4 regions of the Candidatus Allofournierella merdipullorum genome follow, and region 3 is predicted to be linked to each of the others. Evidence: predicted binding sites of a transcription regulator. Region 3 holds the regulator's gene; each other region holds the start of a gene.

Region 1 (9,116 bases), on a different contig from region 3:
GATGACCCACGGCCTTGCCCAGCCTGTGCCGGAGGAATGAACCCGAACAAGGAAAACGCCCCGCGAAGCCGCCAAAGACGGCCCCGTGGGGCGTTTTCCCTTAATGGGGGAGAAGAATATCACTCCGCGCGCGCCATTGCCTGGCGGAAATCGCGGGTGTCGGAGAAGATCTCGTTTTTGTAGGGGTTCTTTTTCTGCTGCACGGCGCGCTTGATGATGATGGCCAGCACGATGACGTTAGCGGCCAGCGCCAGAATGGCGATCACGCCCTGCATGGTGGGGTCGGCGGCGGTGGGCCGCACGGTGGGATCCATCACGCCGTCGGCGTAGAGCACCGGCAGGGTGCTGAACACGCTGGCGTCCTGGAACAGGGGGAACACCTGGGCGAACATGCACCACAGGGCCAGAGTGTTGGCACGGTTCTGGATCCAGCCGCCCTTGTTCCACAGCGCGTTGGCGAAGGTGGGGGCCAGCAGCAGGGCCAGGCCGCAGTACCAGGCGTGGGTGGGCAGGTTGTTGTAGGTGTACTCAAAGTTCCACAAATCGTAGGCGATGATGTAGAGGATGGTCATGTCCGGCCAGAGCATGTCCTCGCCCTTTTTGGAGGTGTAGATGCCCCACCAGCCGGTCATGCACAGGATGTTCAGGATGCCGGCGATGCCGTTCACCCAGTTCCACCAGCCGCCGTAGAGCCAGACGTTCTCGCTGGACAGCCACCAACGCTCGCCGGTGGCGGCCAGGGCCATGGCGCCCCGGATGCCGGACTCAAAGTCGCTGCCCACGGCGATGAGGATGTTGATGGCCACGATGACAAAGGGGAAGGCCTTGAACCAGTGGGCCTTGCCCACGCCCCACTTGTATTTCAGCATCATGAAGCCGATGCATCCGGCGGTGGCGGCGTAGAGCTTGGCGTAGTGGAACCAGCTGTTCATGTGGGTGTAGGTGGGATTGTTCAGCGCCCACTCGGCCCCCATGGCCGCGCCCACATAGATGGAGATGAAATAGGCGGTCAGCCCGGCGGGCAGAATGAGAAAGCAGAAGATGCCGCCCTGGGGCGTGCGGCGGGCCACCTCATTGGCCAGCACCAGCCCCGCGAACACCAGCAGCCAGCCCAGCAGCTGCCAGCCGGCGTTTTCGCCGTAGATTTGAAACAACATGATGAATCCTCCTCTATTTTGATGCAGTGTTTTGCGGCTCGTCCGGGACCGCAATGTCCCGGATGAGCATTTCGTTGCCTTGAATAAGATGGGTGCGGCCGCTGCCGCAGGCGGGGCAGGTGCGCCCGTGGGCCAGTGTTTCATACACTTCGCCGCAGGCTTCGCACAGGGTGCGGGCGGGAATGGTTTCCACCCGCAGTTCTGCCCCGTCCAGCATCTCCGAGCGGGCGGCGGCCCACTTCCAGCAGTCCTGGAGGTAGTCGCCCATCACGCCGGACACTTCGCCCAGCTCCAGCGTCACGGCCTTCACCCGCTTGATGCCGTTTTCCCGCCCGGCGGTCTCCACCGTTTTGATGATGTGGAATACGATGCCCAGTTCGTGCATGGCGCTCAGCCTTTCTTGCCGAATTTCAGCCGCAGGCCCCGCTTGACCATGTAGGGCAGGATGGCCTTGAACTTGTCCTCGGTGCGCACCATGGTGCTGCACTCGGGCAGATCGCGGGAAAGATGGATGGCGTCAAACTCGCACTTGGTGGTGCAGATGCCGCAGCCGATGCACTTGTTCGGGTCCACCACCGACGCGCCGCAGCCAAGGCAGCGGGCGGTCTCGGTCTTGACCTGTTCCTCGGTGAGGGTGCCGTGGGTGTCCCGGAAGGAGAGGCCCGGCGCGGGGGCCGCGGCCTCCTGGCGGGCGGCGCTGTCGTAACCGGTGAGGAAGAGGTTGTCTTTATCCAGCTGGATGAAGTCCCGCCGGTTGCGGCCGATGGTGAGGCTGGTGTCCGGCTGGACGAAGCGATGGATGGACACCGCGCCCTCCTTGCCGGCGGCAATGGCCTCGATGGCAAAGCCGGGACCGGTGTACACGTCGCCGCCCACGAACACGTCGGGCTGGGCGGTCTGGTAGGTGAGGGCGTCCGCCGCGGCGCGCCCGCCGCCGGCCAGCTCCACCTTGCTGCCCTCCAGCAAATTGCCCCAGAGGATGCTCTGGCCGATGCTCAGGATGACCTGCTCGCAGGCCACGGTCATGGTGTCGGCATCGTTGTAAACGGGGGCGAAGCGGCCCTCGGCGTTCAGCACCGAAACGCACCGCTTGAACACCACGCCGGTGACCTTGCCGTTCTCGGTGAGAATTTCCTTGGGGCCCCAGCCGCAGTGCAGCTGCACCTGCTCGGCCTGGGCCTCCGCCACTTCCTCTGGGTCGGCGGGCATGGCGTCTTTGGCCTCCAGGCAGAACATGGAAACTTCCTCCGCGCCGCAGCGGCGGGCGCTGCGGGCCGCGTCGATGGCCACGTTGCCGCCGCCGATGACCACGGTGCGCTTGGCCGCCGGGGTGTGCTCGTTCTCTGCCACCGCGTGAAGGAAATCCACCGCGGTGAACACGCCCTCGGCGTCCTCGCCGGGCACGCCGGCCTTGCGGCCGCCCTGGCAGCCGATGGCGATGTAGAAGGCCTTGTAGCCTTCGGCACGCAGCTGGTCCAGGGTCGCGTCTTTGCCCACTTCCACGCCGCAGCGGATGTCCACGCCCATGGCGCGGATGACGTCGATCTCGGCGTCCACCACGTCTTTTTCCAGCTTGTAGGAGGGGATGCCGTACACCAGCATGCCGCCGGGCCGGGCGTTCTTCTCGAACACGGTGGGCTTGTAGCCCTTTTCCGCCAGGTAGAAGGCACAGGAAAGGCCCGCGGGGCCCGCGCCGATGATGGCGATTTTCTCGCTGAAGCCCTCGCCGGTGCTGGCGGGCACGATGGGCGGGATGTAGCGGGTGGCGGCGTCCAGGTCCTTCTGGGCGATGAACTTTTTCACCGCGTCGATGGCCACCGCGGAGTCCACGTTGCCGCGGGTGCAGGCGTCCTCACAGCGGCGGTTGCACACCCGGCCGCAGACGGCGGGGAAGGGGTTCTCCTTCTTGATGAGGGCCAGCGCCTCGGTGTAGCGCCCCTGGGCCGCCATCTTCAGATAGCCCTGCACCGCGATGTGGGCGGGGCAGGCGGTCTTGCAGGGGGCGGTGCCGGTGTCGTGGCAGTTGACCCGGTTCTTGTCCCGGTAGTCCACCGTCCACTTCTCCGGGCCCCAGGGGGTCACGGCAGGGTCCTCCATCCGGGGGTACTCCACCGGGCCGTCCTTGGTGCACAGCTTCTGGCCCAGCTTCACCGCGCCCGCGGGGCAGAACTCCACGCAGCGGCCGCAGGCCACGCAGTTCTCGGTGGTCACATGGGCCACATAGGCCGAGCGGCCCAGGTTGGGGGTGTTGAACATCTGGCTCAGCCGCAAAGCGTTGCAGACGTTCACGTTGCAGTTGCAGATGGCGAAAATTTTGTTCTCGCCGTCGATGTTGGTGATCTGGTGCACAAAGCCGTTGTCCTCGGCCCGCTTCAGAATGCGCAGCACCTCGTCGTAGTCCACATAGTGGCCCTTGTGGGTCTCCACCAGGTAGTCCGCCATGTCGCCCACGCCGATGCACCAGTCCTCCGGGTCGTCGCCGCAGCCCTCGCCCAGCTTTGCCCGGCTCATGCGGCAGCTGCAGGGGCTGGCGGCGTACTTGCCGTCGTACTTTTTCAGCCAGTGGCTGATGTGCTCGATGTCCACCGACTGGTTCTCGGTCTCGATGGCCTTCTCCACCGGGATGACGTGCATGCCGATGCCCGCGCCTCCCGGCGGCACCATGGCGGGGATGTGCTCCAGGGGCAGGAAGGTCATCCGCTCAAAGAAGGCGGTCACCTCCGGGTGCTCATCAATTTGATGCTTCTGCATGTTGAAGAACTCGGCGCTTCCCGGCACGAACATGGGCAGAACGTACTGCTTTTCGTGCCGCTCGTTCTCCCAGTTGTATTCCAAAAGGCCGATGTAGCTCATCTGATAGAGCAGCGGCTCCAGTTCCTCGGCGCTCTTGCCGGTGGCCTTCACCAGCTGGGGCAGGGTCATGGGCTTGCGGACCTCCATCTTGAGGGCCACGTCGGCCATCTCGTCGGTCACAAGGCCCGCCAGGCCCCAGTATTCCGGGTCGTCGCCGGTCACGCCCTTCAATTTGGCGGGGATGCGGTCGGTGATTTTCCGCCCAAGTTTCAGTATCTTCTCCCGGGGCTGCTCATCCCGGGGAATTTCAAAGGACAGCTTGCTTTCGTCCAGGGGAAAATGGGTCTCACTCATGGCCGTTCTCCTTTTCCGTTTCTTCGCCCCGCCAGGCGCGCACTTCCCGGCGCAGCCAGTCGTACCAGGCGTCCATCCCTTCGCCGGTGGCGGCGCAGATGGGGATGACCTGCGCCTTGGGATTGCGCATCTTCACATACTCGGTGCATTTTTCCAGGTCAAAATTGAAGTAGGGCAGAACGTCCATCTTGTTCACCAGCACCACGTCGCACACCTGGAACATCAGCGGGTATTTGAGGGGCTTGTCGTGTCCTTCGGGCACGGACAAAATCATGGCGTTCTTCACAGCGCCGGTGTCGAACTCGGCAGGGCAGACCAGATTGCCCACATTCTCCAGAATGGCCAGTTCCACGTCCCCGGTGCCCAGACCCTCCAGGCCCTGGCGGGTCATGCCCGCGTCCAGATGGCACATGCCGCCGGTGTGCAGCTGGATGGCCTTTGCCCCCGCCGCCGAGATGGTGCGGGCGTCCACGTCCGAGTCGATGTCCGCCTCCATCACGCCGATTTTCATCTCGTCTTTCAGCGCCTCGATGGTGCGGGTCAGGGTGGTGGTTTTGCCCGAGCCGGGGCTGGACATCAGGTTCAGAAGGAACACGCCCTTCTCCTTCAGTTCCGCCCGCAGTTTCGCCGCCTCTTCGTCGTTGGAGGCAAACACGCTCTGGCGAATCTCAAGAATTTTAAAGGATTCCAATTCTCTCACACTCCATGGTCGTATCAGTGGTCGGGCCAGAAATAAATATCGGCCCCAGCCGAACGTTAAAAGAATAACATTACCCTGCGGAAAAGGTCAATAGATGCCGATTTTTTCGGAATACTGTGCAAAAAAGGCTCTTGGCGTTCAGCCATTTGCATGGTAAAATAAGGGCGTGGTATGTGGTATGACCAATACGAGGAGGAAGGCGCTGTGGAATTTGAGAAACTGTCGGCCCCCAGTCTGAAAGATTTGTTCGTCAAGCAGATACAGGGAATGATCCTTTCGGGGGAACTGCCCGAGGGCACGGCGCTGCCGCCGGAGCGGGAACTTGCGCAACAAATGCAGGTAAGCCGGGCGGTGGTGAACGGCGGTCTGGCGGAACTGGCGGCCCAGGGATTTGTGGAGGTGCGCCCGCGGCAGGGCACCTTTGTGGCGGACTACCGGCGCAACGGAAACCTGAGCACCCTCATCGCCATCATGGAGTACAACGGCGGCACCCTGGGCCGGGAGGAGATACGCTCCATTCTGGAGGTGCGCCGGGCGCTGGAGCATATGGCGGTGGGATTGATTTTGCGCAACGCCACCGACGAAGACATCGACCGCCTGGGCGACCTTGTGGCCCGCATCGCGGGAGCGCAGACACCCCTGCAGGCGGCGGAGCGGGCCTTCGAGTTTCAGCATGAGCTGGCCCTCATCACCGGCAACAGCATTCTGCCCTTGTTCTATTACTCCTTCCGCGCGCCGGTCATCGTGCTGTGGGTGCGCTTTTGCCGCCGCTACGGCATCGAGGCTCTCTGCCGCAACACGGAACTGCTCTATACTCACCTGAAAAACCGGGACGAGCAGCAGCTGCGCCGCTGGATCGACACCTATCTGGGGGAGGCCATCGAGGGCGGCCAGCAGATTTACAATGAGTGATATAATAAAAAGAAAAGGGGGAGATACGATGAACGAAGTTCTCAATGCCATTCTGACCCGCCGCAGTGTGCGCAGCTACAAACCGGACCCCGTGCCCCAGGACGCGCTGGAGCGCATCCTCACCGCCGGGCAGTACGCCGCCACCGGCATGAACCGCCAGAGCCCCATCATCCTGGCCATCACCAACAAGGCCATGCGGGATAAGCTCTCGGCCATGAACGCCGAGATCATGGGCTCCTCCGGCGACCCCTTCTACGGCGCGCCGGTGGTGCTGGTGGTGCTGGCGAACAAAGCCGCCCCCACCTACGTCTACGACGGCAGCCTGGTGATGGGCAACCTGATGCTGGCCGCTCACGCCGAGGGTCTTGCCAGCTGCTGGATCCACCGGGCCAAGGAGGAGTTCGAGAGCGAAGAGGGCAAGGCCATCCTGAAGGAACTGGGCATCGAAGGCGACTGGGAGGGCATCGGCCACTGCATCCTGGGCTATGCCGATGGGGAACCGAAGCCCGCCGCGCCCCGCAAGCCGGATTATGTGCACTACATCCGCTGATTTTCAAAATGTTGCCCCGGCAACGGAAGAATGACGCTTCTTTACATACAATAAGGGCATGAGCCCGCCCGGCGGGCCGTGAAACCCAAAAAGGAGCGATGCGCTATGAAGTATGTTTGCACTGTCTGCGGCTTTATCTACGACGAGGCGGCCGGCGACCCGGACAACGGCGTGGCACCCGGCACCGCCTGGGCCGATGTGCCCGAGGACTATGTCTGCCCCCTGTGCGGTGTGGGCAAGGACATGTTCGAGCAGCAGTAAAATATTTTCACAGACCGCAAAGGCGGACGCAGCCCCATAAAAAGGGGGCGCGTCCGCCTTTTTCCTGCTTTTGTGCGCCGGGGCGGCGGTTGCATGCGCCGGGCGCGGGTGATAAAATATTCACAGAGAAATCAAAAAGAGAGGGGGAGAATGCATCGTGAGCACCGCTTTTTTGCTCAACCAGACCGAAAAGACCATTCCCTATGTCCTGTTTTACGACCGGGAGGGCGCATTGGTCCCCAACCACTGGCACAAGGAGACGGAACTGGTCTTTGTGCGCACCGGCAGCGTGAAGATGGTCATCAACGATGTGCTCTATACCCTCGGCCCGGGGGACATGGCGGTCATCCTCGGGGGCGACACCCACTCCTACTTCCAGACCTACGATCACGAGCGGGTGGTGGTGATGTTCGCCCCGGAACTGTTTGAGGACGGCGAAGAGCTGCGCCTCATCCAGAAAAAGATGAAGGGCATCAGCCGGGTGAGCACCCAGTGGAACGAGCGCCATCAGCAGGAGGTGCAGAGCATCTTTCTGCGGCTCATCGAACTCAACGACACCACCCAGCTGGGGCGAAACCTCAGCGTGCGTGCGCGGCTGTACGATCTGGTGGTGCTGCTGGCGAACGGCTTTGAGCAGGACGCCCAGCAGCGGGACACCCAGGAAAAAAGCGCCCAGGCGGCCATGCTGGCCAATCTGGAAAAGGCCTTTTTGTATGTGGAGCGCAATTTCTCCCAGCACATCGACCTGCAGGACGCCGCCGACGAGCTGGGCTTCACCACCAGCTACTTCGCCCGCTTTTTCAAGCGGTTCACCGGTACCACCTTTATGGAGTACCTCACCGCCTACCGTGTGGGACGGGTGCAGCGGCTTCTGGCTGAGCGGCGGATGAACGTGACCCAGATCGCCGAGGCCACCGGTTTTTCCAGTGTGAAGACCTTCAACCGGGTGTTCAAGGCCCACACGGGCATGTCGCCGCGGGAATATCAAAAGTCAATATTTGAGGACAAGCAAGCATAAATCGGGATAGATTGGAAATGTGAATGTCACTATAATTGACTTTGGAACAAAGGCAATTATAGCAAAAACGCCGGAATACGGAGGCGCTGACATGAACTGCAAATCCCCGAGAAACCCCTGTGAGATGAAACTCGGCGCGACCCTCGCGCTGGACGAGAATGCCTCGAAGCAGGCCGATCTGTGCGGCCTGCTGGAGCAGATGAAGCGGGACGGCTTCAACACCGTGAATTTTTACGGGCTGGAGCATGTGCGCGCGAGCTGGGAAATCCTGTTCGCCACGCTGGACCGCTTGCAGATGCAGGCAGTCGTCCGGATCGAGGACTACGGCGCCGGGTTTTCTTTTTCTGCCCAGGAGGACGTGCCCGATGTGCTGAGCCGTTATCAGGCCCTGCTGGACTGGGTCTGTACGCCGGACCACCGCTCCCGTGTGGCCTATTTCGCCTTGAATATGCCGGTGGATGACGGCCGGGTCACCGAACCGCTGGGTGGGGTCAATTCTCCGGACTGCCGCCACCGCCAGGTGGAATACGCCGCGTCGCTGGTGAGCGCCATGCGCATGGAGACCCACCGCCGGGGTTTTTCCACCGCAAAGCTCTATTTGAGCGTGTTCTACGGCTGGGACAACACCTACGACGTGCCCAGCTACGCCGCTGCCGGCGCGGACGGCTACTTCCTCAACAACTACAGCTACCCCGCCCAGCACCTCCACGCGCCCACGCTGCCCTGCACCGATGAGGAGCTTATCAACCGCCGGCGGCTTTCGGTGGCGGTGGAAAAATACCGCAGCCAGTATCCGGGCATGCCGCTGATCGTGGAGTTCGGCTTCCACACACTGGAATACAACCACGGCCAGTGGCCCGGCCAGACGGCGGGCCTTGTGGGCGACCGGCCCTCGAAGGAGCAGGCCATCCGCGCCACGCTGGATTTTTACGAGACCGTGCCGGAGTTCCGGGGTTACCTGTACTTCGGATATAACCTTTATAAAGAGGAGGGCGAGCCGCCGGCAGTCATGGACTGGGCGCTGCGCTATCCCGAGGAGGATGCCGTATGAAACGAAAGATCATCTCCCTGGCATTGACCCTGCTCATGGCGGCCGGCGCGGCCACCGGCGTGATGGCGGCGGACGAAGGGGCCACCGGCGTGATGACCCCCTACGCCGAGAGTGCCGACCCCGAGACCTTCTGGAACGGCGCCACCTTTGAGCTGCAGCGCACCGAGAACACAAACGAGTGGATCACCCGTGAGCTGGAGCGGATGAGCGAGCGTTACCACATCAACACCGTGACCATCTACGGTTTGGAAAACTTCGATGACGCGGGCAGCGACGAGTACAAGACCCACCTGTTCAACGAACTCAAGCGGCTGGATATG
Region 2 (3,350 bases), on a different contig from region 3:
TAGGTGCTGTAGAGGAACAGCACGTCCTGGTCGGTGAACTCCACATACTGGGGCACAAGGCCGCTGACCATGTAGCGGATGTCCACCAGGGTCACCTTGCGGTACTGGCCCAGCAGCAGCGGAACGAGGCTGCTGGCATAGGAATCCCGGAACACCACCAGCTCCTTGTCGGTGGCCGCCAGGGGGCTCTCGACGGTGATGAGGGGGCTGGCCCCGCTCAAAAATACGTCGTAGGGCACGTCGGTGTCAAGGCGCCCGAGGTCGTAGACGGCGGTGGAATCGGGGTACTGGTAGTTGTCGCACACGGCGGCCACGGTGGCGTCGCTGACCAGATAGGTCAGTTCTTCCGGCTTGTCCGCGCCGTACTTGCCGTAGGCGCCGATGAAGCCTTCCACTGTCACCGGGTCAAAGCCGTCCATGTCCACCGAAAAGCCCATGGCTGCACCCAGCGCGTCCACCACGCCGCCCAGCCGCTCCTGCCGCCAGTGGCTGTCGGTGAAATAGTAGTCCTCCAGGGTCAGCGCCCCGGTCAGGTCGATCTTTTCGATGCCGCTGCCCATCAGCTGGCTGTCCACCGTGGAGAACAGAGCCTGATAGTCGGTGGCGGGCCTCACCTCGTCGGTCAGGTAATAGCCCTTGTCCGGCACGATGGCGTAAAAGGCGCGGTTCTCCTCGGTGAGCAGGTCCGCTTTCAGCTTTTCCAGCTTTTCACCAAAGCGCACTGCACTGTCCACGTCGGGCCCGTCCAGCGCCTCGACCCAGTGGCCGTGGGCGGTGTACATGCCGTTCTCGTCCGGGCGCATGCCGCGGTCGAACAGGCCCATTGCCACCGCAATGACAACAGCGGCAGCCGCGAAGCAGAGCCCCGCGGCTGCGAATGCGAGTTTGCGTTTCACGGCTTACTCAGCCACGGCGGCGGTGAAGCCGCTGTGCAGCTGCTCAGCCAGGTCGGCGCTGGTCATGATGAGGATGACGGTGTCGCCGGAGAAGTCCACGATCTTGCTCTCGGCTTCCACGCAGATCCACTTGCGGGGGTCGGCATTGGCCTCGATGTCGGCGGCCAGCTGCTCGGCCTCCTCGGCGCTGTTCGCCTTCACCAGGCAGACGGAGAAGGGCACGGAGGTCATGGCGGCCTCGGCGGCGATGCCGTCGGCATAGCGGTCACGGGTCACGCCCAGGTTGTACTCGGAGTTCTCCTCGGTGAGCGGGGTGTACTTGGCGCCGCCGTTCAGGTCGGCGGGCATCAGCATGGGGATCTGCTCCGCGTCGCCCGCGGCCAGCACCTGGTCCATCAGGGCCTCCAGGCTGCCGGGCTCGGCTTCGCTGGCAGGCTCGGAAGCGGGCTCAGAAGCAGGCTCAGAGGCGGGCTCGGAAGCCGGGGCGCTGCTGCTGGGCGCGGAGGAAGGCGCGGAAGAAGAGAGGGCGGAAGAGCAGCCGGCAAAGGCGGCAACAGCCATGATGAGGGCGAGGGTCAAAGCGAGTTTTTTCATGTGTGTGACTCCTTAATTTTAAAGAAATGTGCGGCCGGTTTGGGGTTAGTGTTCCCCGCCGGCACAAAGTAAACACCTGAGGTGAGGAAAATATTGCAAAGCGACTAAAATTTTTTTGCGTTTTTCATGCGAAACGCTCCCTTGCTCTGCGGGGAATAGATTGTTATACTTGTAACAGACGGAGAAACTCCGCCAAGCAAACGTTTTGTTTGACCTGAAAAGGAGAGGATACCAATGGCTAACCGCATCGTTCTGAACACCATTTCCTATCATGGCAAGGGCGCCATCGAGAACATCGTTCCCGAGCTGACCGCCCGCGGCTACAAAAAGGCTTTTGTCTGCTCTGACCCCGACCTTTTGAAGTTCGGCGTGACCAAGAAGGTCACCGACCTGCTGGAGGCGGCGGGCTTCGCCTATGAAGTCTACAGCGACATCAAGCCCAACCCCACCATCGAGAACGTGCAGCACGGCGTGGAGGCCTTCAAGACCAGCGGTGCGGACTGCATCGTGACCATCGGCGGCGGCTCCTCCATGGACACCGCCAAGGCCATCGGCATCATCGCCAACAACCCCGAGTTTGCCGACGTGCGCAGCCTGGAGGGCGTTGCCCCCACCAAGAAGCACGCGGTGTTCACCATTGCCGTGCCCACCACCGCCGGCACCGCCGCCGAGGTGACCATCAACTACGTCATCACCGACGTGGAGAAGAAGCGCAAGTTCGTCTGCGTGGACACCAACGACATCCCCGAAGTTGCCGTGGTGGACCCGGACATGATGTCCACCATGCCCAAGGGCCTCACCGCCGCCACCGGCATGGACGCGCTGACCCACGCCATCGAGGGCTACATCACCAAGGCCGCCTGGGAGATGACCGACATGTTCCATCTCAAGGCCATCGAGCTCATCGCGAAGCACCTGCGGGGCGCCGTTGCCGGCGAGCCGGAGGGCCGTGAGGGCATGGCGCTGGCCCAGTACATCGCCGGCCAGGGCTTCTCCAACGTGGGTCTCGGCATCGTGCACTCCATGGCCCACAGCCTGGGCGCTGTCTACGACACCCCCCACGGTGTGGCCAACGCCATCCTGCTGCCCACCGTGATGGAGTACAATGCTCCCGCCACCGGCGAGAAGTACCGCGACATCGCCAAGGCCATGGGCGTGGAAGGCGTGGACGCCATGACCCTGGACGAGGCCCGCAAGGCCGCCTGCGCCGCCGTGAAGCAGCTGAGCCAGGACGTGGGCATCCCCGCCGACCTGAAGGCCATCGTGAAGGAGGAGGACGTGCAGTTCCTCTCCGAGAGCGCCTATGCCGACGCCTGCCGCCCCGGCAACCCCCGCGACACCAGCGTGGAGGAGATCGCCGCGCTCTACCGCAGCCTGATGTAAGGCGTTCAGAACCAATCAAAAGAAAGAGGGGCCGCCCCGCGGGGCGGCCCCTCTTTTTGTGTGCATCGATGCTGGCTTGGCGAAAGGTCACATCCCGCCGCAGTAAAAACGAGTCACGGCATAACTGCCGTCCAGCGGCCCGGCCGAGAGCTGGCCTGTGTATTCCTCCGCCTCGCCGTCCACGGTCAGGCTGACGGTGAAATCAAAGTTGTCGTCGCCTGTGCCTTCCAGCTGAACTTCTGCCACCTCCACCTGCTTGCCCGCGTAAAACTCGTCGTACCGGCTCAGGGTGCGGTTGGCGACGAGCACGTCCAGTGCTTCGGGGCTGACGCAGGGGGCGAGCCCCTCATAATAATCCGTCACGGCGGCCTCGTCTATGACGGAAGCCTGGGAGAAGGCATCGTAGCGGCCGTCGGCGTTGGCGGTGAAGAATTCCGTCAGAAATGCCTCGCCGGCCTCCTCCGGTGTCTGGAAGGC
Region 3 (9,116 bases):
GCGTCCATCTACACCGGCATCACCCTGGCGGAGTACTACCGCGACATGGGCTACCACACCGCCATGATGGCCGACTCCACCAGCCGCTGGGCCGAGGCTCTGCGCGAGATCAGCGGCCGTCTGGAAGAGATGCCCGCCGACGAAGGCTATCCCGCTTATCTGCCCAGCCGTCTGGCCGAGTTCTACGAGCGCGCCGGCTATGTGCGCGCCCTGAACGGGGAAGAGGGCTCCGTTACCGTTATCGGCGCCGTCAGCCCTCCGGGCGCTGACTTCTCCGAGCCTGTCACCCAGAACACCAAGCGTTTTACCCGCTGCTTCTGGGCGCTGGACAAGGCTCTGGCTTACGCCCGCCACTACCCGGCCATCAACTGGAACACCAGCTACACCGAGTACATCACCGACCTGGCCCCCTGGTACTACGACAATGTGGGCCCGGATTTTCTGTCCTGCCGCGAGCAGATCGCAAGCCTGCTGCTGCAGGAGACCAGCCTGATGGAAATCGTCAAGCTGATCGGCTCCGACGTGCTGCCCGACGACCAGAAACTGGTCATCGAGATCGCCCGTGTCATTCGTGTGGGCTTCCTGCAGCAGAACTTCTTCCATGACCAGGATACCTATGTCAGCCTGGAGAAGCAGCTGAAGATGATGAAGGTCATCCTGCATCTCTACGAGAAGAGCCAGGCGCTGGTGGCCCGGCAGATCCCCATTAGCAAGCTGCTGCGTCTGGGCCTGTTCGACAAGCTGGTCAAGATGAAGTACGATATCCCCAACGACAAGCTGGAAATGTTCGACGAGTACACCGCCGAGATCGATCAGAAGATCGGCGAGCTGCTGCGCGCTTAACAAGGGAAAGGAGCGAAAGACATATGATCCTTGAACATGTTGGCTTAAGCCAGATCAACGGCTCGCTGGTGGTCCTGGACGGCGTGCAGAACGCTTCCTACGACGAGATGGTGGTGATGAAGCTCACCGACGGCACCCAGCGCGTGGGCCGTATCGTTATGATTGAGGGCGACAAGTGCGTCATCCAGGTGTTCGAAGGCACCACCGGCTTCTCGCTGGACAATACCCGCACCACCCTCTCCGGCCATCCCATGATGGTGGACCTGAGCCCCGAAATTCTGGGCCGCACGCTGGACGGCCTGGGCCGTCCCATCGACGGTCTGGGCGAAATTTACCCCGAGTTCCGGCGTGACGTGAACGGCTCTCCCATCAACCCGGTGAGCCGCGTGTACCCCCGTAACTACATCCGCACCGGCATTTCTTCCATTGACGCGCTGGCCACTCTGATTCGCGGCCAGAAACTGCCCATTTTCTCCGGCTCCGGCATGAAGCACAACGAGCTGGCGGTGCAGATCGTCAAGCAGGCGGACGTCTCCGACGGCGAGGATTTCGCCATCGTGTTCGCCGCCATGGGCGTGAAGAACGACGTTGCCGACTACTTTAAAAAGAGCTTTGAAGCCGCCAACGTCATGGACCGGGTGGTCATGCTGCTGAACCTGGCCAACGACCCCATCGTCGAGCGTATCATCACCCCCCGTGCGGCGCTGACCATCGCCGAGTACCTGGCCTTCGACCTGGGCAAGAACATCTTGGTCATCCTAACCGATATGACCAGCTATTGCGAGGCTCTGCGTGAGTTCTCCTCCTCCAAGGGCGAGATCCCCGGCCGTAAGGGCTACCCCGGCTACCTCTACTCCGACCTGGCGTCGCTGTACGAGCGCGCCGGCATCATCGAGGGCCGCAAGGGCTCTGTGACCCAGATCCCCATCCTCACCATGCCCGGCGACGACATCACCCATCCCATCCCCGACCTGACCGGCTACATCACCGAGGGCCAGATCGTTCTGGACCGCGGCATGGATGCCACCGGCGTTTATCCGCCGGTGAGTGTGCTGCCCAGCCTGTCCCGTCTGATGAAGGACGGCATCGGCGCCGGCTATACCCGTGAGGACCACAACCCCCTGGCCAACCAGCTTTTCGCCACCTATGCCCGCGTGCAGGACGCCAAGGCTCTGGCCAGCGTTATCGGCGAGGAAGAGCTGTCCGCCAGCGACAAGCGGGTCATGGAGTTTGGCCGCGCCTTCGAGCAGAAGTTCGTGGGCCAGGGCAACACCAACCGCACCATCGAGGAAACGCTGGATCTGGGCTGGGAGCTGCTTTCCATGCTGCCTCGCGAGGAGCTGGACCGTGTGGACCAGGTCATGCTGGACCACTACTACAAGCCCAATGCCGTCCATCAGGATCTCGGCACGATCCTCAAAAAGTGACCCTTAACAGAGAGGAGGCTGCCGTATGGCACAGGTTTTCCCTACAAAATCGAACCTGATGGCGCAAAAGCGCAGCCTTGCGCTCGCCAGCCAGGGCTATGACCTGATGGACCGCAAACGGAACATCCTCGTGCGGGAAATGATGCAGCTGATTGACCGGGCGGCGGTCATCCAGGACGAGATCGCCACCGCCTATTCCTCAGCCTACAAGGCGTTGCAGCGCGCCAACATCACCTTGGGCGTTGTGGGCGAATTTGCAAAGACGGTGCCCGTAGAGACCGGCCTCAAGCTGGACTACCGCAGCGTCATGGGCGTGGAGCTCCCCATCGTGAAGATGGAGGAGAGCGCCCCCGGCCTTTACTACGGCCTGGATTCCACCAACAGCCAGTTGGATGACGTGTATCTGAAATTCTGCGAGGTCAAACGCCTCACCGTGGAACTTGCCGAGGTAGAGAGCAGCGTCTATCGCCTGGCTGTGGCCATCCAGAAGACCCAGAAGCGCGCCAACGCCCTGAACAACATCATGATCCCCCAGTTCACCGCCACCATTAAGTACATCACCGAGGTGCTGGAGGAAAAGGAACGGGAGGATTTCTCCCGCCTGAAGGTCATCAAAAAGCAGCGGGACGGCTGAACCACTGCTGCAAACCTGTAAAGTAAAGCCCCTTTGCGGAATCTCCGCAAAGGGGCTTTTGTTTTGCTGTTATGTTACAGGGTGAAACCCAGCCTGCGCCGGGCAGGCCAGGAAAAGTCGCGCCACTGGCCTCCGGAGCCGTCGTCTTTGCCCATCAAAAGGGCAGTGGCTGCATCGGAAAGGTAACCAAGATATCCCGCGGCCGGGCTGTTGCAAAGCAGCTTCCACATCAGTCCGCCAAAAAGGTAGGACTGGGCAAATTCCCGTCAACCGCCCAGATCCTGCGTGGCCCGCTGCGCCAAGTCCCACAGGATGCCCCGGGCTTCTTCGGGGGTGATCCAGCCCAAATAGCTCCCCCAGCGGGCCAGCATGGCGGCGCGGCCCACATCCCAGCCGGTCATAAAAGCGGGGGAGTACTGCTGCTTATAGTGCTGAGCAAACTCCCACGCACGGACAACGTCTTCACGCTCATCCGAATCCTCTTCACCGGTCATCAGTTCTTCCGGCGATTCTGCCTCGCAATAGAAACGGTATCGCTCGGTGTATCCGCCCTGACTTAAGTAACGGATTGTCTCAAGAAGAGCGCCCCGTCCGTCGATGCCCCAGGAGCGGCGGACCAGCGAGAGAACCTGCTGCTCCAGTACAGGCACATGCTCTTCCACGTCCAGCCCATCCAGGCTGTGGTCATTGAGAGTGGACACGATGCCTGAGAGCAAGATGCCAAACTGGCCCCAGAGTGCCGTATCTCTGCCGTATTCCGCAGATGCAGGCTCGGGCAGGGTTTCGAGCCGGGCCATGGTTTCGTCCAGCAGGGTGTAGAGAACATCGTTGTCCTCGTTCTCGCTGTCAAGGCCGAATCCTTCACACTCGGCTTCCAGGGAAAGCGTCTCCAGAGCGGCGGCCAGCACGCCCATGTCCTCGCCAAACAGCTGGTTCATCACAGCTTCGGTGCTGGCGGAAGCAGCTTCTGCCACCCGCTGTTCCATCATCTGCTGCAGCTGTTCCTGATTGGCCGCCATCTGGGCCATGGTCTGGGTGTCAAACAACTGTCCAAGAATCTCCACCTGCCGTTGTGCGTTGGCTGCCTGCTGCTCTGCCTCACGGTCGGCGCTGTCCTGCGGCGGGGCGGGGGACTTAGGGGAAGAAGAGGCGGCCAGCTCTTCGCTTTTTTCCTCCATCTCATGCAGGCTTGCGGTTGCTCGCGCCTGCGCAGCCTTTGCACGGTTCATGATCTCATTGATGTCCATCGTCATTCTCCTTTTCATCTGGCAAGGTGTGCCAGACCGGCGGCTGCTCATGGCGAAACAACAGGCGCTTTGCCCGCCCCAGCAAAAACTCCACGAAATGGAACCAGAGCTGGCCGAAAATTGTTACCGCTGTGAGCAGGAGCAGTATCCAGAAAAGATCGTTCCAGGACATCGGCGCCTCACTTTTTTGTAAATCGATTCATGAAGAAATCGGTGAAGGCTGCCAGTTCTTCATCCTGAGAGACGTAAACATACAGACTCTCATCCTCCAGCCAGTCGTAGGCGTTGATGGCAATGTAGCCCCGCTTATCCGGGTAAATGACAAACGCGTCGGTGGGGTACTTGTTCCGATAGGCCTTCAAAATTTCGGCGCGGCGGTAATAGGTGGGCTCGCCGCAGCCGGATAGATCCGGCACAGTGGGAACGACCACGATGGTCTCCTGAGCCTCGTTCCAGCCCACGATGAGATTGCCGATTTTCGTCTTGCTGCCGTGAACAAATCCGTAGTTAAAGCGGCTCACGTCCTCGGTATAGCCAAAAATCAAGCGGTATTCGCTGCCGCCTTCCACCACATGGTCAAACAGCGCCCGCATTTTTTTGGCGTTGGCTGCGCTTTTTTCCATGTCGATCTCCGGCCCCTTGAAAAGCTTGCTGAAAATGCCCATGTCAAAACCCTCCTGAGTATTTATTATCTCTCCGCCATACGACGGGGAAAACATACATAAAGATAAAAATGATATTTTGTATTTATTGCGGGTAAGTGAATGGCCCGTTTGGAAATACCGCCGCAAAGAGGCCAAACGGGCCGAATGTTATTGACTTTGCGTGTCCTGGCTGCGAAGAGAAGCAAGCCAGTCCACAATGGCGTTGATCTGCACATCAATGGTCGCATCCGCGGCTTCGGGCACAAGCAGGGGAAGGCTGCCGGGAATGGCACGCTGTATCACCATAATCGCCAGGCACAGGTTGGTGAAAAGGCTGATTCGGTCTGGCTCAGGTCGCACACCAAAAACTTGCAGCAGCTGCCCAAACAGCCTTTGCTGCTTTTCACGGAAAGATTGGTAGCTTTCGGGGGAGAGGCGACGGAAAATCTTCTGCTGCTCCTCGACGGTCAACACCGCGATGCCATTTTGCTCGCCGTAACAGCAGGCGTGGAGAAATCGGGTGACGGCCTGCCACCAGTCCAGTTCGGGGGTGCGCAGCAGCTGCCGTGCAAACTCAACGATCCGAGGCTGTTGGAGATAGAGCATTTCCACCACCAGATCTTCCTTGGTGGGGAAGAAGGAGTAGAAAAAGGAGCGGGAGATACCCACTTTCTGATAAATTTGCTCCACAGTGGTGTGCTGGATGCCTTGCTTCGTCATCAAATCAAGGCCAACAGCTACCAGGTCTTTTCGGATCTGGCTCCGCTGCGCTTCAGAATACGCGACCCGCGGCATACAGTCACCTCACAAATAAAAACACGTTTAATGAATTTGTTTTTATTATAGCATGGTGGCAGTGAAAGCACAAGTAAAAGAAAGAGTGCCGGAAGCGGTACTTCCGGCACTCTTAAAGCAGAGCAGTATATAAAAGATATTCAGACGCGAACCCTTGGGTGACGCTGATAGAACTTTTCACGCTCGGCAAAATAACATTGGGCGCAGAGACTCTGATATTCCACGTTGTTTTCCTGATCGATGGCCACCTGGTCACCCTCGAACACGAACTCGCCGTTCACCTTGCGTCCATTGCAGGTGGCCTTGCGGCCACAGGTGCAGATGGTTTTCATCTCCTCAATGGCGTGAGCCAGCTCCAGAAGGCGGGTAGAGCCGGGAAAGCCCTGCATGGAAAAATCGGTGCGCAGACCGTAGGCAATCACGGGAATGTTCAGCTTTACGGTGACCATGAAGAGCTGTTCCGCCTGCTGCGGGGTGAAGAACTGGCTCTCATCGGTGAGCACACAGGCCAGGGGCTTGTCGCCGCGGGCGGCTTCCTTTTGCACCAGCTCGAACACGTCCATATCCGGGGTGACGGCCTTGTCCACGGGACGGCTGACGCCCAGGCGGCTCAGCAGGCACTCTCCGCCTTTCGTGTCGATGCTGGGCTTCAGGATGAACACCCGCATGCCCCGCTCTTCGTAGTTGAAAGCCACCTGCATCAAAGCGGTGCTTTTACCGCTGTTCATCGCGCCGTAGCGGAAATAAAGTTTTGCCATAAAAGAGTGACGCTCGCTTTCCGTTTTATTTGTTGCGCAGCCGATAGCCCAGGCTCATCAGGCTGTCGCCCAGATGGGCGTTCTCCACTGTGACACCGGGGTAGGGCACAGAAAGATCATAGTGGCTGAAATTCCAGAAGCCCTTGAGACCCAGTTCCACCAGCCGGCCGGAAACTTCTTTTGCGCTTTCCCGGGGCAGGCACAGCACCGCGACGGTGGGGTGGTTCGCTTTGCAGAACTCCTCCAGCTCGTCAATGTGATGGATGGGTACGCCGTCCAAATCATGGCCCACCAGTTCCTGGCGAACGTCGAAAACGGCCAGCAGATTGTAGCCGTTGGTGTCGGTGGTCAAAAAGCGGGACACCGCGGTGCCCAGACGGCCGGCGCCCAGCAGAATGGTGGGCAGTTTTTCACCATGACCGAACAGAAGCTGGCCGATCTCTTTCTCCAGAACTTCCACGTTGTAGCCGATGCCCTGCTGGCCAAAGCCGCCAAAGCAGTTGAAGTCCTGACGCACCTGGCTGGCGGTGGTGCCCATCATGCGTGCCAGTTCGCTGGAAGAAATGGTCGCCACACCGGATTTGTGAAGCTGCGCGATATAGCGGTAATACTTCGGCAGCCGTTTGATGACCGGCAGAGAGACCTTGCCCTGAGAGTTGTTCATTCGTTTCACCATCTTTTGTCAGATTCTTCAAGCGAGGCTTGCAAAAATGCAAAGCAGCAGCAGGCCGCTCATGCTCCCCGATCCGGCTGTGCTGCGGACCACAGACCGGGGCAAAGCGCCTGAAAACAAGACGCCCTTTATATAGTATAATCCTTGAATCGGCTTTGTCAAACCTTATACAAAGTTTTTGGGCAGTCATCGGTTTTTTGTATAATAGCGCCCCCGGGGTGGGAACACTTTCAAAGACGACTGAAAAGGGGGAAAGAATCCGATGGAACCGAACGACAACAGGCAGCCTCCCACCGACGCGCAGGTGGAACAGGAAAAACTGGAACAGGAGTATATGATGGATACCGGTTCGGTGATCCGCACCAAAGGCCGCCACGCCATTCATTGCCTGACGGTGGTGGGTCTGATCGAGGGGCATGTCAGCGCGGACCAGAGCCAGAAGGTGACCAAATATGAGCATGTGATCCCGCAGCTGGTGGCGATTGAAGAGGACCCGGACATTGAGGCGCTGCTGGTGATTTTGAACACGGTGGGCGGCGACGTGGAGGCGGGTCTTGCCCTTTCGGAACTCATCAGCGGGGTGAGCAAGCCCAGCGCCACTCTGGTGTTGGGCGGGGGCCACTCCATCGGCATCCCGCTGGCGGTCAGTGGCCGGCGCAGCTTTATTGTGCCCACCGCCACCATGACCATCCACCCGGTGCGTCATTCCGGGCTGGTGCTGGGCGTGCCTCAAACGATGCGCTATTTCGAGCAGATGCAGGAGCGCATCGCAGGCTTTGTGGAGAGCCACTCGAAAATCAGCAAAGAGCGCTTTGTGGAGCTGATGATGCACACCGGCGAACTGGTGATGGATGTGGGCACCGTACTCACCGGCCAGCAAGCGGTGCACGAGGGACTGATCGACCAGCTGGGCAGTTTGAACGACGCGCTGGATTACCTTTACGGCGAGATCGAACGCCGGGGCTGACAGCCCCGGCGCTTTCCTTTGTTGACATTTTTGAGGACAGGGATTATGATGAAATAAATCAACAGAGAAAGCGGGGTGCTCAACTATGAAAAACAGCGGAACGAATGCACGAGCTGAATATCTTTTGAGGGCCTCGGTCGCATTGTGAGCGTTTCATAGGTTTGCCGCGGCTTATTTGCCGCGGCTTTTTTTATGCGGTCTGATGCCCTTCATAAGATGTTCGCGCAAAATCAGCTTGCAGATGAACAAAGAATGATTTGTGGAGGTATTTATGACCCATCTCGAAAAAATCACCGAAGAAAATTTTGTTGACGCGTTCAATTTGAAACTTGCGCCCGAACAGGAGCGCTTCGTTTCACACCCGATCCGCAGCCTCGCTCAGGCGTATGTTTACAGGCAACAATGCCAGCCCTTCGGTATCTATGAAGATGACACGATGGTCGGCTATGTGATGGTCATCTACGATTATGATATCCCGGAATACGATATATGGCACATGATGATCGATGTCTCGAGCCAGGGCCTGGGTTATGGAAGAGCCGCCCTGGACCAGGTGCTTGCATATATCAAAACGAAGCCTTTCGGGGCTTCGGACCGGGTGGTCTTGACCTGCAACAAAGACAATACCCGAGCGATGGATCTGTACAGGCGAAAAGGCTTTGTGCCGACCGGAGCAGTATTTGAAGATGAAGTGGAACTTGTGCTGACCCTGCGGCAATAAGCGAGCGTTGTCCGCGGAGAAAACTGCTCCGGAGCTTTCGTTTTCAGACGCCCGCGTTCGCCAAATTTGGGTTTTACAATTCACACCGTTGATGGTAAAATAATTAAGTTAAGCATTCTGTGCCGAGGACCGTGCAGGTCCCGGGTGAACGATATCAACGCAAGGCAAAAGAGGATATAGAAACACTATGGCGACAAAGAAAACTTCCACCAGAAAAACCTCCTCCGGCAACCGGCGACGCAAACCTCAGCCGGATATCGCCCAGAGCTGGAGCATCCTGCTTTTCGGTTTGGGGGCCGTTCTGGTGACAATGATCTTCGTGCAGGGCGAATCCGCATGGGCGTGGATGCGCGCGGCGCTGTTCGGCGTGTTCGGCCTGGGAATGTACGTCCTGGGCCTGCTGGTGC
Region 4 (9,116 bases), on a different contig from region 3:
GCCGCCGGTGAGCTCGGCCGCCATTTTCAAAAAAGGCAGCCCCAGCCCCACTTTGCGGCTGGTGCGGCTGGTGCAGAAGGGGTCGGTCACCCGTTTTGCCAGCTCCGGGTCCATGCCCTTGCCGTCGTCGATGATGGCAAGGCGCAGGCGGCGGGCTTCTTCGTCCACCGAGAGTTCGATGCGCACCAGCTTCGCGCCGGCGGCCACCGAGTTCTCGGCCACGTCCAACAGGTTCATCGAAAGTTCCTGCACCGCGCGCCCCCCCTTTTCCGGCGTTAGTCGGGGTATTTTTCCAGGATGCCGTCCAGATCGTCCACCGTCAGGCGGCCGTAGACGTCGTCGTTCACCATAAGTACCGGGGCCAGGCCGCAGGCGCCTACGCAGCGGCAGGCGTCCAGGCTGAATTTGCCGTCCGCCGTGCACTCGCCGCCGGCGATGCCCAGCTTCTCCTGGAGCTTTTCATACAGCTTGCCGCTGCCCTTCACGTAGCAGGCGGTGCCCAGGCACACGCTGATGCGGTATTTGCCCTTGGGCGTCAGGCTGAACTGGGAGTAGAAGGTGGCCACGCCGTAAATCTCGGCCAGAGGTTTGCCCAGCGCTTCGGCCACCATGCGCTGCACCTCGATGGGCAGGTAGCCGTAGATCTCCTGGGCTTTCTGCAAGGCGGGCATGACCACGCCGGGCGTGTCCTTGTTTGCTTCGAGCCAGGCTTTCAACTGCCCTTCCTGCTCGGGTGTGCCGGAAAACGGCACGGTGGAAAAGTGCCTCATAGTATCCCTCCTGATGGTTGGTCACGGGGGCAGCGGTCCCTGCCCATATGCTTCCATTATACCAGAAGGCTGTTATAAATTAAACAATCAAATACCGGAAAGGCGTATAAAATTGCAGCACGAGTTGATAAAAAACTGTTGAAAATGTCATCGACTTGCCCTTGCCAGGGGGTGGGGCATCTTTTATAATAAAAGGAAAGAGGCGGCCGGAGGGGCCGCCCCAGGGAAAAGGGGGAGCCTGCAATGACCATCGGAGAGGTGAGAGAGATTTTAAACGCCCGGCTGCATACGCCCGGCGCGGACCTGAATGCCCAGGTGCACACCGCTTGCGGCAGCGACATGATGAGCGACGTGCTGGCCTATGTGAAGGACCAGGCGGTGCTGCTCACCGGGCTGAACAACCCGCAGGTGGTGCGAACTGCCGAGATGATGGACATGGTGTGCATCGTGTTTGTGCGGGGCAAGCAGCCTCAGGAGCAGATCGTGGAGATGGCGGCCCAGCGGGGGATGGCGGTGCTGTCCACCGATCTGCCCATGTTCGCGGCCTGCGGCAGGCTTTACGAAAAGGGCCTGCGGGGAGGGGAAATGCCATGAGCGAGCCCATCCGGCTGGAATACACCGTGCCCGGCGACGACTTCGCCCGGGCGGGGGAGGCCAGCGCCGATCTGAAGGCCACCCTGAAAAAGCTGGGGGTGCCCGCGGCGGCGGTGCGGCGCATCTCCATCGCCCTGTATGAAGGGGAAATCAACCTGGCCATCCACGCGGGAGGCGGCAACATCGACGTGGCCATCGGCGACAACGATGTGGAGATGGTGCTGTCGGACCAGGGGCCCGGCATCCCGGACGTGGAGCAGGCCATGCAGGAGGGCTTTTCCACCGCCAGCGCCGAGGTGCGCAGCCTGGGCTTCGGGGCGGGCATGGGCCTGCCCAACATGAAGCGCTATACCGACGAGTTCCACATCCAGTCCACCGTTGGGGTGGGCACCACCATCACCATGCGGGTGAACATCGACTGAAAGGGCGACCCGGCGGGGGCCGCTTTTGGAGGAGATCATGGACCAGTTCGTTCATTCGGTCACGCTGGAAACGCGGCTGTGCAACGGCTGCACCAACTGCATCAAGCGCTGCCCCACCCAGGCCATCCGGGTGCGGGGCGGCAAAGCGGTGATCGAGGCGGAGCGCTGCATCGACTGCGGCGAGTGCATCCGGCTGTGCCCCCACCGGGCCAAGCGGGCGGTGAGCGACCCGCTGGCGCTGCTGGGGCATTTTGAGTACCGGGTGGCCATCGTGCCGCCCAGCCTGTATGTGCAGTATAACCATCAGAAGAATCAGGACCTTGTACTGGACGCTTTGTGCCGCGCGGGGTTTGACGACGTGTTTGAGGAGGCTGCCGCCGCCGAGCTCATCAGCGACGCCACCAGCCGCATCATGGCCACCGGCGGCGCGGCGCGTCCGGTCATCAGTTCCGCCTGCCCGGCGGTGACCCGGCTCATCCGGGTGCGCTTCCCCGAGCTGATCGACCATATGCTGCCCTTAGTGCCGCCCATGGAACTGGCGGCCCGCATGGCCAAGAAAAAGGCGGCGGAGAAAACCGGCCTGCCAGAGGAAAAAATCGGCTGCATCGCCATCGTGCCCTGCCCGGCCAAGGTCACCATGCGCCGGGCCCCGGTGGGCAGCAGCCGCAGCGCCCTGGACGGGGCGGTGTCGGCGGCGGAAATTTACCCCAAACTGCTGGCTTTGATGGATGGCAGCCGCACCCCGCCCCACCGGGCCAGCGCGGGCGCGGCGGGCCTTGCCTGGGCGGCCAGCGGCGGCGAGGCGCTGTGCCTCTCCGGAGTGGAGAACCATCTGGTGGCCGACGGCATGGAGAGCATCATCCGGGTGCTGGAAGACCTGGAGGACGAAAAATACGACCAGATCGACTTTGTGGAGCTGCGGGCCTGCCCCGGCGGGTGCCTGGGCGGCTCGCTGCAGCTGGAAAACCCCTACATCGCCCGCACCAAGCTCAAGCGGATGCAGCGCACGGCGGCGGGGGCGGTGAACCGGCTTTCCGGCGGGGTGCCCACCGAGATGCTGTGGGACACCGACCTTACCTATGCCCCCGTGCTGGAGCTGGGAGCCACCCGGGTGGAGCGCTTCGAGCGCTACAACCGGATGCAGACCATCCTCAAGACCCTGCCCGGGCTGGACTGCGGCGCCTGCGGAGCCCCCAGCTGTGAGGCGCTGGCGGAGGACGTGGTGCGGGGCGCGGCCCAGGTGAGCGACTGCGTGCTGCTGCGCTGCCGCCAGCTGGAAGCCCGGCTGCGGTCGAAGGAGAGAAAAGGAGGGGCCGGGGAATGAACACGAAAGACCTGCCCGCGGTGTGCGGTTTTTCACCCCTTGTGACGGGCGAGGACCGGGAAATCGAAGGGATTTTCACCGGCGACCTGCTCAGCTGGGCCATGGGCCGAGCCAAGGAGGGAGACGCCTGGTTCACCGTGATGGGAAACGTGAACGCGGTGGCGGTGGCCTCTTTGGCGGACTGCGCCTGCATCGTGCTGTGCCACGGCGCGCAGCTGGACGAGACAGCCCGCCAGCGGGCGGAAGAGAACGGGGTGCAGGTGCTGGCCACCGACCTGCCGGAATTTGAGGCGAGCCTCGCTTTGGCAAAAGCCATGGGCCTTTAAAAAAGGAAAGGGGGAGAAGGGCGATGCGGTACGATCTGCACCTGCACACCTGCCTTTCCCCCTGCGCCGACCGGGACATGACCCCCGCCACCGTGGCGGGGCTGGCAAAGCTGGCGGGAGCCGGGCTCATCGCCATCACCGACCACAACAGCGCCCTCAATCTGCCCGCGGCGGAGCGGGCCTGCCGGGAGTACGGCCTGCGCCTTCTGCCTGGGATCGAGGTCACCACCGCCGAGGAAGTGCACCTGCTTTGCTACTTCAAAACGGTGGAGGCGGCGCTGGACTACGGGCGTGACCTTTACGCCGCGCTGCCCGCCTTGCCCTGTGACCCGGTCATCTGGGGCGAACAGTGGGTGATGGACGAGGAGGACAAGGTGCTGGCGAAGGTGGACAAACTGCTCACCGCCGCCTGCGCCTGGCCGCTGGAAGAAGCGGCGGCCCGCTGCCGGGCTTTGGGGGGCGAGCCAGTGCCCGCCCACGCCGATGCCGAGAGCTACTCCGTCTTTGCCATGCTGGGTATGCTGCCCGCCGAGGCGGGCTTTCGGGCGGTGGAGCTGCGGCGGCCGGAACTGGCCGCCGAATATCAGCGGCGGGGCCTGCTGCCTCCGGGGCTGGAGGTGCTCTTCTCCTCCGACGCTCATTTTCTTTCGGCGGTGGGTGTCAAGCTGGGCGATCTTGCGCCGGACAGTGTGCTGCGAAATTTGCTGTAAAAGGAACAAAAGGCCGCCCGGGGGGCGGCCTTTTTATTGTGTTCATTCGGCCAGCGTCTCCAGCGCCGTGCCGGGATAATAGTGGGCCAGAATTTCGGCGCAGGACTTGCCGGTGAGGGCCATGGCGCTGGCGCCGTACTGGCTCAGGCCCACCCCGTGGCCGTAGCCCTTGGTGGTCACCGAGAACACCCCGTCGGCATACTGGATGGAAAAGCAGGCGCTGCGCAGCCCCAGCGCCGTGCGCAGGTCGGTGCCCCGGATGAACACCCCGGCGCACTGGATCTCGTCCACATAGCCGGCGGCGGTGTAGCTGGCCTCGCCGAACCAGCTCTCCGGCTTGCCCTGCTCCGGCTGGGCCCCCGGCACCGCCAGCACGATGGCGTCGTACATCTGCTGGGTGGTGTAGGTCACCGTTTGCTCGTAGCCCTCGGCGGTCAGATCCAGCGTGGAGTCCACCCCGGCCAGATAGGGCAGCGCCTCGCTCCACACGTTCTCGCTGGCCTCGGTCTGCCCGTTGCTGATGGCGTGGTAGCAGGCCGCGGCGGGCGCGCCCTCATAGGTGAGCACCTGGTGCAGGATGGGGGTGAACAGCGCCTCCAGCCGGGTCCAGTTCGCCTCAAAGGCCTCGCCCCAGTAGCTCTGCAAAACTTCCCGGGTCATGTAGCCCTGTCGCCGGGCCGGGTCGGCGGAAAACCACGCCCCCTCCAGCTTGTCCGCCGAGGCCCGGTCCCGCTGGTACAAAGCGTAGCTGTGGCTGGCGATGGCCTGGGCCTTCAGCGCCTCGTCCGGCCAGGTGACGGGCATCTCGCTGGCCGCCGCCCCGATGAGGTATTCCAGCAGCGGCACCTCCAGCACCTGCTGACTGCCCGCGTCCCACAGGCGGATCACCTCGCTGTCGGCGCTGCCGGTGTCCCCCGGCTCCTGTTCCGCCTCGGGCGCCAGGAACTGGGCGGCGGGGCTTTGGTTCGTCTGGGCGGACTCCGGGGCGGAAGATGCGCCGGCCTCGTCGCCGGAGGCCAGCGCCGGAACGAACAGGCTCACCAGCGGCAGACAGTAGGCGAGCAGGGCGAACAGGGCAATGGGAAGCAGGGCGCGTTTCATAACATCCTCCTTTTTTGCCGCCCTTGCAATTTAAGGGCAAAGCGTGTAATATGAAGAACATATATAAATAGGGATGAACGGCCGCGGGACGCGGCGCAAGAAAAGGGAAAGTATCAAACAGAGAAAGGGGAAAACGCCATGGCGGTGGAAAAGACCCGGCTCGCGCCGGAAACCATGAAATATCTATGCAGAGAGTATCTGGAAAATAACTACATCGACCCCGAGACCAGCGAGCGGCTGGGAGTCAAGCGGGGCCTGCGCAACCCCGACGGCACCGGTGTGCTGGCGGGACTGACCAACGTCTGTGACGTTGTGGGCTACGACAAAACCGAGGACGGCAAGGTGGTGCCCATTCCCGGCAAGCTCATCTACCGGGGCATCAACGTGGAGCAGCTGGCGGAGGAAGCCTATCAGAAGGACCGCTTCGTGTTCGAAGGGGTCATCTGGCTGCTGCTCTTCGGCACCCTGCCCACCTCGGCGGAACTGAAGGAGTTCGGCCAGATCCTGGACAGCCACCGCGCCCTGCCCGACGGCTTTGCCGAGGACATGATCATGAAGGCCCCCAGCCCCAACATCATGAACAAGCTGGCTCGTGGCGTGCTGGCCATGTACAGCTACGACGAGAACCCCGAGGACCTGAGCCTGGAGAACCTGCTGGAGCAGTCCATCAGCCTCATCGCCGGCCTGCCCACCATCATGGTGAACGCCTGGCAGATCAAGCGGCGCATCTACGACCACCAGAGCATGTTCTTCCACATGCCCATCCCCGGCCAGAGCACCGCCGAGCACATCCTGGCCACCTACCGGGCGGACCAGAAGTTCACCCATGAGGAGGCCAAGCTGCTGGACCTGTGCCTCATGCTCCACGCGGACCACGGCGGCGGCAACAACTCCGCTTTCACCTGCCGGGTGCTGTCCTCTTCGGGCACCGACACCTACTCCGCCATCGCGGCGGCCATCGGCAGCCTGAAAGGCCCCAAGCACGGCGGCGCCAACCTGAAGGTGATGGAGCAGCTGGAGCACATCCGCGCCGGAGTGGAGAACCACACCGACGAGGACGAAGTGCGGGAGTTTTTGCGCAAGATCATCCGCCGGCAGGAGGGCGACGGCAGCGGCCTGATCTACGGCATGGGCCACGCGGTCTACACCCTCAGCGACCCCCGTGCCATCATCCTGCGCCAGCACGCCAAGGACCTGGCCTTTGAAAAGGGCTTTGAGGACGAGTTCAACCTGCTGTGTCTGGTGGAAAAACTGGGCCCGCAGGTGTTCGCCGAGGAGAAGGGCAACAAGACCGTCTGCGCCAACGTGGACCTTTACAGCGGCCTGATCTACAATATGCTGGGCATCGAGCCGGATCTGTACACCCCGCTGTTCGCCATCAGCCGCATCCCCGGCTGGTGCGCTCACCGCATCGAAGAGGTAATGTTTGCCAACCGCATCATCCGCCCGGCCTACAAATATCTTGGCGTGCGGCAGAAATACAAGACCCTTGAGGAACGCTGATGAAACGCTTTGCTGCCTTTTTGCTTTTGCTGGTCTCGGCCGCGGCGGGCGTCGCCCGCTGGCTGGACGTGGTGAACTATACCGACCTTGACACCGGCTTCGTCACCTGGGGCCCCGCCTGGGCGCGCTATGCCGTGGCCGGGGGCGTGCTGCTTCTGCTGGCGCTGGGCGCGCTGCTGGCGGCCCGCCGGCCCGCCGCCCTCTGCGGCCAGAGCACGGCCCAGGGCGTGCTGTGCTTTCTGACGGGCTTTGGCTTCGCCGCGCTGGCGGGGGCGGAGCTGGCCGGCTGGGCGCAGCTGGACGCCCTCGGCAAAGCGGGCGCGGTGCTGTATCTCATCAGCGCCGTGTGGATGCTGCTGCTGGGCCGCAGCCGGTTCACCCCCGAGTTTGAGGCCCCCACCCGCAGCGCCCTGGTGGGCGTGGCGGGCACCCTCTCGCTCTATCTGCTCACCATCTCCCGCTTCGGCCTTGCCCCCACCGGCATGGCCCGGGTGGACGCCAACTTTGCCGCCCTGGCGGCGCTGGCTGCGCTGCTGTTCTGCACCGCCCAGGCCAAGGTAGCCTATGTGCCCGGCGGGCGCAGCGGCGGCTGGGTGTTCTTCACCGGCGGCGCGGCGTTCCTGTTCTGCACCTGCTTGGCGCTGCCCGGCGTGCTGGCCCGCTTCCTGGTGGGCCTTGCCGGCGCGGCCGACCTGGCCGAGGGTGCGGCGCTGGCGCTGGTGGGCGTGAGCGGCGCGGTGTACGCCTTCGGCACTGTGGGCGACGAAGCCCCCAAAACCGGCGACATGTAAAAACTGTGTTAAATCCGCGGCCTTCGATTGCTTTCGACGGGCCGCGGGAGTATAATGAAGATGTTGAAAAGGGAGTAGTGTAGGCGGCCTTCTCTGGCCGCCCTGCCGCATCGCCAACATTCCCGGCCTTTGTGCCTGGCGGCGCGGACCCCCACCGGTGGTCACAAGACTTTTCAGCAGCCGCGAAAAGCGGCTGCCGGGGAGTCTTTTTTCTTAACTTGCCCGGCTTACATAAGCGCCGGGCCGTTTTTTTGCCCGGCTGCAGACAGCCGGGCTTTTTTGCTGCCCGGGGAACGGAGGAACGCAAATGGAAAACTGGTACGAAAAAACGACGCAGCAGACGCTGGACGAGCTGAACGTCACCGACGGGGGCCTGTCCGCGGCGGAGGCGGCCCGCCGGCTGGAACAGTACGGCGAGAACAAGCTGTCGGAGGGCAAGAAAAAAAGCGCCTTGCAGGTATTTGCCGAGCAGTTCAAGGACCTGCTGGTCATCATCCTGGTGGCGGCGGCGCTCATCTCCCTGGCCAGCGGCCAGAGCGAGAGCACGCTGGTCATCTTCGCGGTGCTGCTGCTCAACGCGGTGCTGGGCACCGTGCAGTACCTCAAGGCGGAAAAGAGCCTTGAGAGCCTGAAGGCCATGTCCGCCCCCACCGCCAAGGTGCTTCGGAACGGCGAGACGGTGGCCCTGCCCTCGGCCCAGGTGGTGCCCGGCGACGTGGTGCTGCTGGAGGCCGGCGACATGGTGGTGGCCGACGGCCGGCTGCTCAACAGCTGGTCGCTGAAGATCAACGAGAGCAGCCTCACCGGCGAGAGCGAGCCGGTGGAAAAGACCGACGGCGCGCTGGAAGGGGAGAACATCCCCCTGGGCGACCGCAAGAACATGGCCTTCTCCGGCTCCCTCGTCACCTACGGCCGCGGCCTGATGGTGGTCACCGGCACCGGCATGAACACCGAGATCGGCCACATCGCCGCGCTGATGAACCGCACCCAGCAGCGCAAGACCCCCCTGCAGCAGAGCCTGGACGCCTTCAGCGGCAAGCTGGCGGCGGTCATCATGGCCATCTGCGGCGTGGTGTTCCTTCTTTCCATCTTCCGCAGCGGCATGCCTGTGCTGGACTCTTTGATGTTCGCCGTGGCGCTGGCGGTGGCCGCCATCCCCGAGGCCCTCAGCTCCATCGTCACCATCGTGCTGGCCATGGGCACCCAGAAGATGGCCCGCCAGAACGCGGTTATCAAGGACCTGAAGGCGGTGGAAAGCCTGGGCGCTGTGTCGGTCATCTGCTCCGACAAGACCGGCACCCTTACCCAGAACCGCATGCAGGTGCAGAAAGCCTGGGTGGCCGGCGAGGAGCTGGACGCGGCGGATATGGCCGCCAACGACCCGGCCCAGACCCTGCTGGCCGAGATGGGCATGCTGGCCAGCGACGCCAGCATGAGCGAAGAGGGAGCGGTGGGCGACCCCACCGAGATCGCCCTGGTGCAGCTGGGCCGCGGCATGGGCATGAGCGAGCAGTCCCTGCGGGCGAGTTATCCCCGCCAGGGCGAGCTGGCCTTTGACTCCGACCGCAAGCTGAT

What was found. The regulator Rex, encoded in region 3, represses fermentation and respiration genes when NADH is low (regulators of the CRP and FNR family bind a similar motif). The targets are predictions, from matches to a motif close to ATTGTTAANNNNTTAACAAT.
Region 1: the regulator Rex is predicted to act here: its motif matches at 5,057-5,076, upstream of hypB (hydrogenase nickel incorporation protein HypB).
Region 2: the regulator Rex is predicted to act here: its motif matches at 1,650-1,669, upstream of fucO (lactaldehyde reductase).
Region 4: the regulator Rex is predicted to act here: its motif matches at 839-858, upstream of ACMNAY_RS06465 (NAD(P)H-dependent oxidoreductase subunit E).

Annotation. Positions count from the first base shown of each region.
Region 1 is NZ_DBFNWJ010000035.1:36,562-45,677, forward strand. It holds gene ACMNAY_RS05855 (TetR-like C-terminal domain-containing protein) at 1-40, shown strand, start outside; gene ACMNAY_RS05860 (DUF5692 family protein) at 120-1,157, opposite strand; gene ACMNAY_RS05865 (hydrogenase maturation nickel metallochaperone HypA) at 1,171-1,542, opposite strand; gene ACMNAY_RS05870 (FAD-dependent oxidoreductase) at 1,548-4,304, opposite strand; gene hypB (hydrogenase nickel incorporation protein HypB) at 4,297-4,995, opposite strand; gene ACMNAY_RS05880 (FadR/GntR family transcriptional regulator) at 5,209-5,916, shown strand; gene ACMNAY_RS05885 (nitroreductase) at 5,945-6,466, shown strand; gene rd (rubredoxin) at 6,572-6,727, shown strand; gene ACMNAY_RS05895 (helix-turn-helix transcriptional regulator) at 6,885-7,745, shown strand; gene ACMNAY_RS05900 (hypothetical protein) at 7,837-8,796, shown strand; gene ACMNAY_RS05905 (hypothetical protein) at 8,793-9,116, shown strand, end outside.
Region 2 is NZ_DBFNWJ010000006.1:139-3,488, reverse strand. It holds gene ACMNAY_RS01250 (hypothetical protein) at 1-896, opposite strand, end outside; gene ACMNAY_RS01245 (hypothetical protein) at 900-1,490, opposite strand; gene fucO (lactaldehyde reductase) at 1,725-2,873, shown strand; gene ACMNAY_RS01235 (hypothetical protein) at 2,961-3,350, opposite strand, start outside.
Region 3 is NZ_DBFNWJ010000026.1:43,062-52,177, forward strand. It holds gene ACMNAY_RS04585 (V-type ATP synthase subunit A) at 1-843, shown strand, start outside; gene ACMNAY_RS04590 (V-type ATP synthase subunit B) at 867-2,270, shown strand; gene ACMNAY_RS04595 (V-type ATP synthase subunit D) at 2,296-2,904, shown strand; gene ACMNAY_RS04600 (DUF1266 domain-containing protein) at 3,171-4,151, opposite strand; gene ACMNAY_RS04605 (hypothetical protein) at 4,138-4,323, opposite strand; gene ACMNAY_RS04610 (hypothetical protein) at 4,331-4,816, opposite strand; gene ACMNAY_RS04615 (TetR/AcrR family transcriptional regulator) at 4,964-5,590, opposite strand; gene ACMNAY_RS04620 (thymidine kinase) at 5,731-6,348, opposite strand; gene ACMNAY_RS04625 (redox-sensing transcriptional repressor Rex) at 6,374-7,012, opposite strand; gene ACMNAY_RS04630 (ClpP family protease) at 7,284-7,988, shown strand; gene ACMNAY_RS04635 (GNAT family N-acetyltransferase) at 8,260-8,709, shown strand; gene ACMNAY_RS04640 (DNA translocase FtsK) at 8,897-9,116, shown strand, end outside.
Region 4 is NZ_DBFNWJ010000037.1:8,039-17,154, forward strand. It holds gene ACMNAY_RS06460 (ATP-binding protein) at 1-252, opposite strand, end outside; gene ACMNAY_RS06465 (NAD(P)H-dependent oxidoreductase subunit E) at 276-770, opposite strand; gene ACMNAY_RS06470 (DRTGG domain-containing protein) at 1,014-1,364, shown strand; gene ACMNAY_RS06475 (ATP-binding protein) at 1,361-1,786, shown strand; gene ACMNAY_RS06480 ([Fe-Fe] hydrogenase large subunit C-terminal domain-containing protein) at 1,824-3,110, shown strand; gene ACMNAY_RS06485 (hypothetical protein) at 3,107-3,436, shown strand; gene ACMNAY_RS06490 (PHP domain-containing protein) at 3,460-4,146, shown strand; gene spoIID (stage II sporulation protein D) at 4,189-5,247, opposite strand; gene ACMNAY_RS06500 (citrate synthase) at 5,386-6,750, shown strand; gene ACMNAY_RS06505 (hypothetical protein) at 6,750-7,541, shown strand; gene ACMNAY_RS06510 (cation-translocating P-type ATPase) at 7,849-9,116, shown strand, end outside.